Regions from separate parts of the Duganella sp. GW821-FHT07F09 genome, predicted to be linked through region 4. Evidence: predicted binding sites of a transcription regulator. Region 4 holds the regulator's gene; each other region holds the start of a gene.
What was found. The regulator LexA, encoded in region 4, represses DNA repair genes until DNA is damaged. The targets are predictions, from matches to a motif close to ACTGTATNNNNATACAGT.
Positions count from the first base shown of each region.

Region 1: the regulator LexA is predicted to act here: its motif matches at 731-748, upstream of AC07P1_RS01490 (PA0069 family radical SAM protein).
Region 2: the regulator LexA is predicted to act here: its motif matches at 1,257-1,274, upstream of AC07P1_RS28275 (DNA topoisomerase IV subunit B).
Region 3: the regulator LexA is predicted to act here: its motif matches at 1,234-1,251, upstream of AC07P1_RS29010 (putative DNA modification/repair radical SAM protein).

Region 1 is NZ_JBWKQJ010000001.1:320,900-323,101, reverse strand. It holds gene AC07P1_RS01495 (DUF2760 domain-containing protein) at 1-533, opposite strand, end outside; gene AC07P1_RS01490 (PA0069 family radical SAM protein) at 809-1,963, shown strand; gene AC07P1_RS01485 (gamma-glutamylcyclotransferase) at 1,955-2,202, opposite strand, start outside.
Region 2 is NZ_JBWKQJ010000013.1:19,884-22,085, reverse strand. It holds gene AC07P1_RS28275 (DNA topoisomerase IV subunit B) at 1-1,233, opposite strand, end outside; gene AC07P1_RS28270 (TorF family putative porin) at 1,457-2,202, shown strand, end outside.
Region 3 is NZ_JBWKQJ010000014.1:4,337-6,538, forward strand. It holds gene AC07P1_RS29000 (hypothetical protein) at 1-57, shown strand, start outside; gene AC07P1_RS29005 (dienelactone hydrolase family protein) at 30-1,055, opposite strand; gene AC07P1_RS29010 (putative DNA modification/repair radical SAM protein) at 1,272-2,202, shown strand, end outside.
Region 4 is NZ_JBWKQJ010000001.1:632,817-635,018, reverse strand. It holds gene AC07P1_RS02910 (serine hydrolase domain-containing protein) at 1-934, shown strand, start outside; gene lexA (transcriptional repressor LexA) at 1,091-1,729, opposite strand; gene AC07P1_RS02900 (DUF5695 domain-containing protein) at 1,847-2,202, opposite strand, start outside.

The sequences.
Region 1 (2,202 bases), 310 kb from region 4:
CGCACGTTCGATGCGCGCCAGCCGCGATGGCTCAACGCGCCGCGGAACGGCGCCTTGCCGACGACGTTGCCGGTCAGGCGCACGGCGCTGGCGTCGAAGCCTTCCTCCAGCACCACGCGGCTGCCTTCGGCCTCGCTGCGAATGGCCTCGATGGTGAAGTGCTCGCGCAGCACCTTGCCGCAGCCTTCGTGCACCACGCGCGCGGCGGCGCCGATGTCGGCGTCCGAATAGGCGCTCAGGTTTTCCTGGGTGAAGTCGATCAGGCGCGCCTCGCGCTGGAACAGGCCAAGCAGCTGGAGCGCGGCATCCGGCGTGGCGACGCGCAGCGTGACCGGGGCCGGAGCCGGAACGGGCGCCGGTGCGGGGGCTGGCGCCGGAGCGGCAACCGGCGCGGCGGAAGGCTGCGGTTCGCCGGCGGCGATGCGCGCCAGGCGCGCGGCGTATTCGGCATCGGACAGCGCGCGGAAGAAGGCGCCGATGGCGATCGATATCCGGCTAAAAAAAGACGGCAACGGTTGAGTCGAATTGTTCATGTTTAGCTCGCGTAGAGTGAGCCGGGCCGCTGCCTGGGGCGGCAGCCTGGCGGAATGTGGGGTGGGGGCGCGCGGGGCGCGGGGAAAGTCTTTCCCCCGGAAGCCCCGCATGATACCAGTTCGGACGCGGGCGCCAAAGGCGCGCAGGCCGCACCTTTGATTTTTCGCTTGATATGGCCATTTGGAGCGCTTAGAATACTGGATATATATACAGTATTGGCGCAGCGCCGGCGATCCCCGCCGGTGCCCGAGCCCAGGTATCGAGCCCACGTATCATGAACCACGACGAAAACAACCAAGAGCACGTGATGCTGCCGCCGCCTTCGCTGAAGGCGCAAAAAGGCCGTGGCGCGGTATCGAACCTGCAAGGGCGCTTCGAGGTCAACGCGCGGGAGGCCTACGACGACGGCTGGGAGCGCGAGGAAGAGGAGGCGTCGCCGTGGAAAACCCAGGTCACCGACGAGTACTGTAAATCGATCCTGAGCCGCAACGCCTCGCCGGACCTGCCGTTCAGTGTTTCGTTGAACCCGTATCGCGGCTGCGAGCATGGCTGTATCTATTGCTTCGCCCGTCCCACGCACAGCTATCTCGGCCTGTCGCCGGGCATGGACTTCGAGAGCAAGATTTTCGCCAAGGTCAACGCGCCGGAAATGCTGCGGCGCGAGCTGGCCAAGACCGGCTACGAGCCCGAGTCGATCGCGCTCGGCGTCAACACGGACGCCTACCAGCCCTGCGAGCGCGAGCGCAAACTCACGCGCCGCGTGCTGGAAGTGCTGCAGGAATGCCAGCACCCGGTCGGCCTGATCACCAAATCGTCGTTGATCGAGCGGGATATCGACATCCTCTCGGCGATGGCCGCCAAGCGGCAAGCCGGCGTCGCCATCACGCTCACGACCTTGGACCCGGCCATCTCGCGCACGCTGGAACCGCGCGCGGCGGCCCCGGCGAGGCGCCTGCGCACGATCCGCGCCCTCACCGACGCCGGCATTCCGGTGGCCGTCAGCGTCGCGCCCATCATTCCGTTCGTCACCGAGCCGGATATCGAGCGCTTGCTGGAGGCGGTCAAGGAAGCCGGCGCCGTCACCGCCCACTACACGGTGTTGCGGTTACCTTGGGAGGTGGCGCCGCTGTTCCAGCAATGGCTGCAGGCGCACTTCCCGGAGCGGGCGCAGCGCGTGATGAACCGCGTGCGTGAAATGCGCGGCGGCAAGGACTACGACAGCACGTTCGGCTCCCGCATGAAAGGCGAGGGCGTGTGGGCGGAATTGATACGGCAACGCTTCAAGATCGCCACCGAGCGTCTCGGACTATCGGGCAAGGGCAGCCGCTTCCATAGCATGGACGCGTCGCAGTTTACCCGTCCGCTGGTGGTGCCGCCGCTGGGCGCGCGCGCGCGGCCGGCCGACGCAGGGCAGCTGGATTTATTCTGACGGAACCGTTGAGGGAGGGGTGTTCAACGCGGCCAGATGCCGTTCGATCTCGAAGACGTGCTGGTCGTGGCGGCCCAGTTCGCGCAGGGCGCGCGCCAAATGATTGAGGTAGTCGCTGTTCGGGCCGCTTGGGCCGATGGAGCGGGCGATGTGGCGCGCGATTTCCTGCTCCGACGCCTCCCCGAGGAAGGCGGTGTTGTCCGGCGTGGCGATATAGACCAGGCCGACGACGCTGTCGC
Region 2 (2,202 bases), on a different contig from region 4:
CTTCTTCTCGACTTTTTGCAGGGAGCGCAGACGCGATTGCGCCTGTTTGATGACCAGCTCCGCCAGCTTTTTACCGTAGTCGACATGGTGGTTCAGCCACAATTCCAGCGCCGGCTTGGAGTAGGTCGACACCAGACGCACGGCGTCGCGCGAATTGAGGCGTTCCTTGATCTGGCCCTGGAACTGCGGGTCCAGCACCTTGGCCGACAACACGAACGAGACGCGCGCGAACACGTCCTCCGGCAGCAGCTTGACGCCTTTCGGCAGCAGCGAGTGCATTTCGACGAAGTTCTTCACCGCGCCGTACAAGCCGTCGCGCAGGCCCGATTCGTGGGTGCCGCCGTTCGGCGTCGGAATCAGGTTGACGTAGGATTCGCGCACCACGGCGCCTTGCTCGGTCCACGCCACCACCCAGGCCGCGCCTTCGCCCTCGGCGAAGCCTTCGGCGTCCGGGCCGGCGAACTGCGCGCCCTCGAACAGCGGGATCAGGGTCTCGCCGTCGGTCGATTGGGCCAGCGCCTCGGTCAGATAGCCGCGCAGGCCGTCGTTGTACTGCCAGGTTTGCGATTCGCCGGTTTTGGCGTTGGCCAGCGTGACGGTCACGCCGGGCAGCAGCACCGCCTTGGAGCGCAGCAGGCGCTGAAGTTCGGTCTGCGAGATCGCGGGAGAGTCGAAGTATTTGGCGTCCGGCCACGCGGTGACGCGGGTACCGGACTTTTTGCCGTCGCGCGGGGCGACCACGGAGGACAGCGGCTCGACCACGTCGCCGTGTTCGAATGCCAGCTTGTGCAGGCCGGTGCCATCGGGTTCCTTGCGCCAGACGGTGATCTCCAGGCGCTTGGACAGCGCGTTGGTGACCGACACGCCGACGCCGTGCAGACCGCCCGAGAAGGCGTACGCGCCGCCCGAACCCTTGTCGAACTTACCGCCGGCGTGCAGGCGGGTGAAGACGATTTCCACCGTCGGCACGCCTTCTTCAGGGTGCAGGCCGACCGGGATGCCGCGGCCGTCGTCTTCGACGGTGATGCTGCCGTCGGCGTTTTGCGTGACGATGATGTTCTTGCAATGGCCGCCCAGCGCCTCGTCGGAGGCATTGTCGATCACTTCCTGGATGATGTGCAGCGGATTTTCGGTGCGGGTGTACATGCCCGGACGTTGCTTGACTGGTTCCAGGCCCTTGAGGACCCGGATGGATGATTCGCTGTAGTCGGAAACTGGTTTTTTAGTGGCCATACGTTCAAGCTTGTGATTTTAATACTGGGTTTATGTACAGTTTTATACGTTCGTTTGCGTATTCTATCCTCAACCGGAGGCGATCGAGGCCTAAAACTGGACAAAAAATAGCTGCGGGCCAATTTATACACGATGTTTACAACGGCAGCGTGACTTTTTAGACCGTTTTTACGGGTGTGTGACTAAGCTGTTTTGTCCCACAACCACCTGAAAGAACCGATTTATGAACAGCTTGATGCTCGCCGCAGTCGCCTGCGCCGCCTTCGCGTGCGCCCACGCGTACGCCTGGGAGGACGCTCCCAAGCCGGATAACGAGACCAGTTTCAATGCGGCCGTCGTCTCGGACTACCGCTACCGGGGGATCTCGCAGAGCCGCCTCAAGCCCGCGCTGCAGGGCGGCTTCGATTATGTCAACAACCCGACCGGTATGTATGCCGGCGTCTGGATGTCGACCATCAAATGGACCGAGGACGCGGGCGGGGACGGCGCCGTCGAAGTGGATATCTATGCGGGCAAGCGCGGGCAGGTCGGCGAGGCCGTATCGTACGATGTTGGCGTGCTAACCTACGCTTACCCGTCCAACGACCTGAAAAACCTGCGCGGCTTCGCCAACGCCGACACCACCGAGATTTATGGGCAGCTGGGTTTTGGACCTGCCTATATTAAGTACTCGCACGCGGTGACGAACTTGTTTGGCTTTGTCGACAGCAAAAACAGCGGTTACGTGGATATCGGCGCGAATCTCGATGCGGGCGATGGCTACACCGTCAATCTGCACGCCGGCCACCAAAAGGTGAAGAACAACGACGCCTCGAGCTACACCGACTGGAAGGTCGGCGCCACCAGAGACTTCGGCGCGGTGACCGGCGCGCTCGCGGTGATCGGCACCAACGCCGACAAGACGGCCTACGCCTCGCCGGCCAACGGCAAATTCCTCGGGAAGACGGCTTTGCAGCTAACAATCAGCAA
Region 3 (2,202 bases), on a different contig from region 4:
AATCCGTGGAGGAACATGGCGGCAATCGATCAGCGCTCCAGCTTGAACACGCGCTGAAGAAACGCCCGCACGTCGCCTTCCGATTCCTTTGCGGCCGCCGGGTTGGAGCCGGTGGTGACGTCGCCGCGCGTGACGCAATTGCCTAGTTTTGCCGCGAAGGCCTTGTAGTCGCGGAAGGTCTCGCCACTGTCGACGAACTTGTATTGCCAACTGACCGGGTCGATTTCGCGTTCGGCGCAATGCTTGCCCGTCTCGGTCCGGTCGCTGTGCTTGAGGTATTGCACGGTGTTGTCGAAGTCGTGGTACGCGTTCTTGTAGACGTGTACCTCCACCTCCTGGCCCGCCTGTTGCATCGTCTGGGCGTAGTCAAGGCAGGGCTTGGCCGGCACATAGTCATCCTTCTCCCCCAACGCCATCATGATGGGCGCGCCGGTCATTGGCGAAGGCGTGCGCCAGTAGCGTAATCCACAGCCGGGATAAAACGCGATGTGCGCGGCGAAGCGTAAATCGCCGTCGATGACGCCTTCGCGAAAGCGGTTCACCGCTGTTTCCAGCGCGACGATCCCGCCGCGTGAAAAACCCATCACGCCGATGCGCTTGGGATCGATGCGCGGATCGGTGGCCAATAGTTTAAGCGCCGCCAGCGCGTCGGCGTCATTGGCCGACTGGTCCAGCTGCGACTGGTCCTCGTCGGTGCGGTCGATATTGCGCGGTTTGAAGGAGTCGACTTGAAACGTGGCGATGCCCATGCTGTTTAGCAGCGGCACCCACCGCTGCCCGTCCTTTTTCTGCACGCCGGCCGAGCCGTGGGCGATCACCATGGCCGGGTAGGGCGCTTTACTTGCAGGCAGCGATAGCGTCCCCCATATCACCGTTGGTGTCGGCGGATAGGTGCGATGCGCCAGTTGATAGCGGTTGGCCGGCGTGGCGCTGTTAAAGTGAATCAGGCCGTCCGGCTTGGCGGCGAGGCTATCGTAAATCCGTTGCGCCTGCGAGTGGGCGATCGGCAGCGACAGCAGCAGCGACAGTGATGTAAAACGGAGTTTTTTGCGCATCATTCGGATCATTCAAAGGTAAAACCATGACCTGCCTGATGCGGGCAGGGATGCGTATCGATCATGCCAGGCATGCGGCGGTCGTTGCACCGTAGTTGACCCGGTATTCATTGAGGAGTGTGGCCGAATGCCGTTGTGATCGTCAATAATCCGCCGTGGCTTACCAAAAGATTGTTATACTGTGTTTTTATACAGTATCAGAACATCGAGGCAAGCATGGAGTTGACGGACAAGCTGGAGATCCTGGCCGACGCGGCAAAGTACGACGCCTCCTGCGCCAGCAGCGGCGCGCCGAAGCGCAATTCGATTGGCAAGGATGGTTTCGGCGCGACCACCGGCATGGGCATCTGCCATAGCTATACGCCGGATGGGCGTTGTGTTTCCCTGCTGAAGATCCTGCTGACCAATTACTGCCTGTACGATTGCCAGTACTGCGTCAACCGCCGCACGTCGAACGTGCCGCGCGCCCGCTTCACGGTGGCCGAAGTGGTCAAGTTGACCACCGATTTCTATCTCCGCAATTACATCGACGGGCTGTTTCTCAGTTCCGGCATCATCCAGTCGGCCGATTACACGATGGAGCAGCTGGTGCAGGTGGCGCGCGAGTTGCGCGAGGTGCACCAGTTCCGTGGCTATATTCATCTGAAGACCATTCCCGACGCCGATCCGGCGCTGATCGCGGCGGCCGGCCGCTATGCGGACCGCCTGAGCGTCAATATCGAGCTGCCGACGCAGGACAGCGTGCAGAAGCTGGCGCCCGAAAAAAGTGTTCACACGATCAAGCTGGCGATGGGTTCCATCCGCCGCAAGCTCGATGAAAAGGCCGAGGAGCCCAAGTCGCCGCGCTTCGCGCCGGCCGGGCAAAGCACGCAGATGATCGTCGGTGCCGACGCCAGCGACGACCAGCAGATACTGACGACGGCGGAGACGCTGTACGGCAGTTACAAACTCAAACGCGTGTACTACTCGGCCTTCAGCCCGATTCCGCAGAGCCCGAAAAGCGTGCCTTTGGCGCCGCCGCCGATGCTGCGCGAGCATCGTCTGTACCAGGCTGATTTCCTGCTGCGCAGTTACGGCTTTCAGGTCAAGGAGCTGTTGCCGGCGACCGGCAACCTGGCGCTCGACATCGATCCCAAGCTGGCGTGGG
Region 4 (2,202 bases):
TAGCCGCGTACTGGCCCACGGTACGTTGAGCGCGGGCGGGGCGCCCGTCGATGCCGATTCGGTCTATGAGATCGGCTCGATCACCAAGGTGTTCACCGCCACTTTGCTGAGCGAGCTGGCGCGCGTCGGCGAGATCGGCCTCGACGACCCCGCAGCGCGCTATTTGCCCGTCACATTGCCCGCCGTCGGCGAGCGCCAGATCACGCTGGCGGATTTGTCGTCGCAGCTGTCCGGCATTCCGAGCATCCCGTCCAATTTGGCGCCCAAGGATGACAACAACCCGTTCGCCGATTACACCGTGCCGCAGCTGTACGCGTTTGTCTCCGGCTTCACGCCGGCGCGTCCGGCCGGCGAGAAGTATGAGTATTCCAACGCGGGCGTCGGCTTGTTGGGACATATTCTGACGCTGCGCGTGAAGACGGACTATGAAACGCTGGTGCGCCAGCGCATCACCGGCCCGCTGGGCATGACCAGTACTGCCGTGACCTTGACGCCGGCGATGCGCCGGCATCTGGCGGTCGGCTACGAGATGCCGGGCATGCCGGCTGCCAACTGGGACATGCCGGTGCTGGCGGGGATGGGCGCGCTGCGCTCGTCGACGGCCGACATGCTGAAGTTCGTGGGCGCGAACATGGGGCTGCGTAAGTCGCAGCTATATGATGCGATGCGGACGACGCACCAGGCGCGCCATGCGCTGGAGGGCAAGCCGGGGCAATCGATCGCGCTGGGTTGGCATGTGCTCGAGCAGAACGGCTCGCGCATCGTTTGGCATAACGGCGGCACGGGCGGCTACCGCACGTATATCGGTTTCGACGAGGTCGCGCGGCGCGGCGTGGTGTTGATGTCGAATTCGCACATGGGGTCGGACGACATCGCACGGCGCGCGCTCAACAGCGCGTTCCCGATCATCGTCCCCAAGCCGATGGCGATGTGAAACGGGAAGGCAAGATACTTCTAAAACACGTAGGGCGGATTAGGCGGAACGCCGTAATCGGCCATGCAAGCGTCAACGCGGCGCATACATGGCCGATTACGCTTCGCTAATCCGCCCTACGTGTCTCCACGTTGAACCATCTGCCTGAGGCCCGGCTTAGTGCCAGCTGCGCATCAGGCCGACCGCCAGGCCTTCCAGCGCGAACTCGTCCGCTTCTGGATCGACCTTGATGATCTTGAAGTCCGGATTCTCCGGCAACAGTTCAACCAAGGTGCCGGTCTTGCGGTAGCGCTTGACCGTGACGTCGTTGCCGATCCGCGCGACGACGATCTGGCCGTTCTTGGCGCTGTCGACCTTCTTCACCGCCAGCAGGTCGCCGTCCATGATGCCGGCGTCGCGCATCGACTCGCCGCGCACCTTGAGCAGGTAATCGGGCTTGGACGAAAACATCGCCGGATCGACGCTGTAGCTCGTTTCCAGGTTTTCCTGCGCCAAAATCGGCGAGCCGGCGGCCACGCGGCCGATCAACGGCAACGACATCATCAGCGACACCGGCACCTTAGTCGTGGCCGGTTCGGCGTGCACGCCCAGCAAGCGGATGCCGCGCGAGGTGCCGGCGGCGATCTCGATGGCGCCCTTGCGCGCCAGCGCCTGCAGGTGCTCCTCTGCCGCGTTGGCGGATTTGAAGCCCAGTTCGTTGGCGATCTCGGCGCGCGTCGGCGGGAAGCCGGTGTTTTCGATGGCATCCTTGATCAGATTGAGAATTTGTTCCTGACGTGCGGTGAGCTTGATCATGAGTGCAGTTGGGCCTGTGTATATAGACAGTCTGTATTTTTGTACAGTATGGCCCGCAATGCAAGGAAATTTGTTGTGTTCAACGAAATAAAATGAAAAAAGTTCCTTCAACCCCTGTCATCGTGGCTTCAGCAGCACGCGCGTCGGCGCCGCCGTCAGCGGAATCTTATATCCGCCGCGCTCGGCGACCTGTCCCTGCGGCTTGAATTTTCCGCCCGGACTCTCGACCAGCAGCCTGGCCGCCGGCGTGGTGGCGGTGGCCGGCGCCAGCTCCAGCGTGATGGCGCGGCTTTTCGGATCGTAGGTGGCGGCGTCGATCTTGCCCGCCTCCAGCGTGATCCAGGCGCGCGCCGGCGCCACGAACAGGCGCGTGCGCGCGCTGTCCTTCGGCGTGACCTGGACCACGCCATTATTAGCCACTTTCATGTTGCCGCCGAAGCTGAGCCAGCCGAAGGTCGGGTCCTTCAGCACAT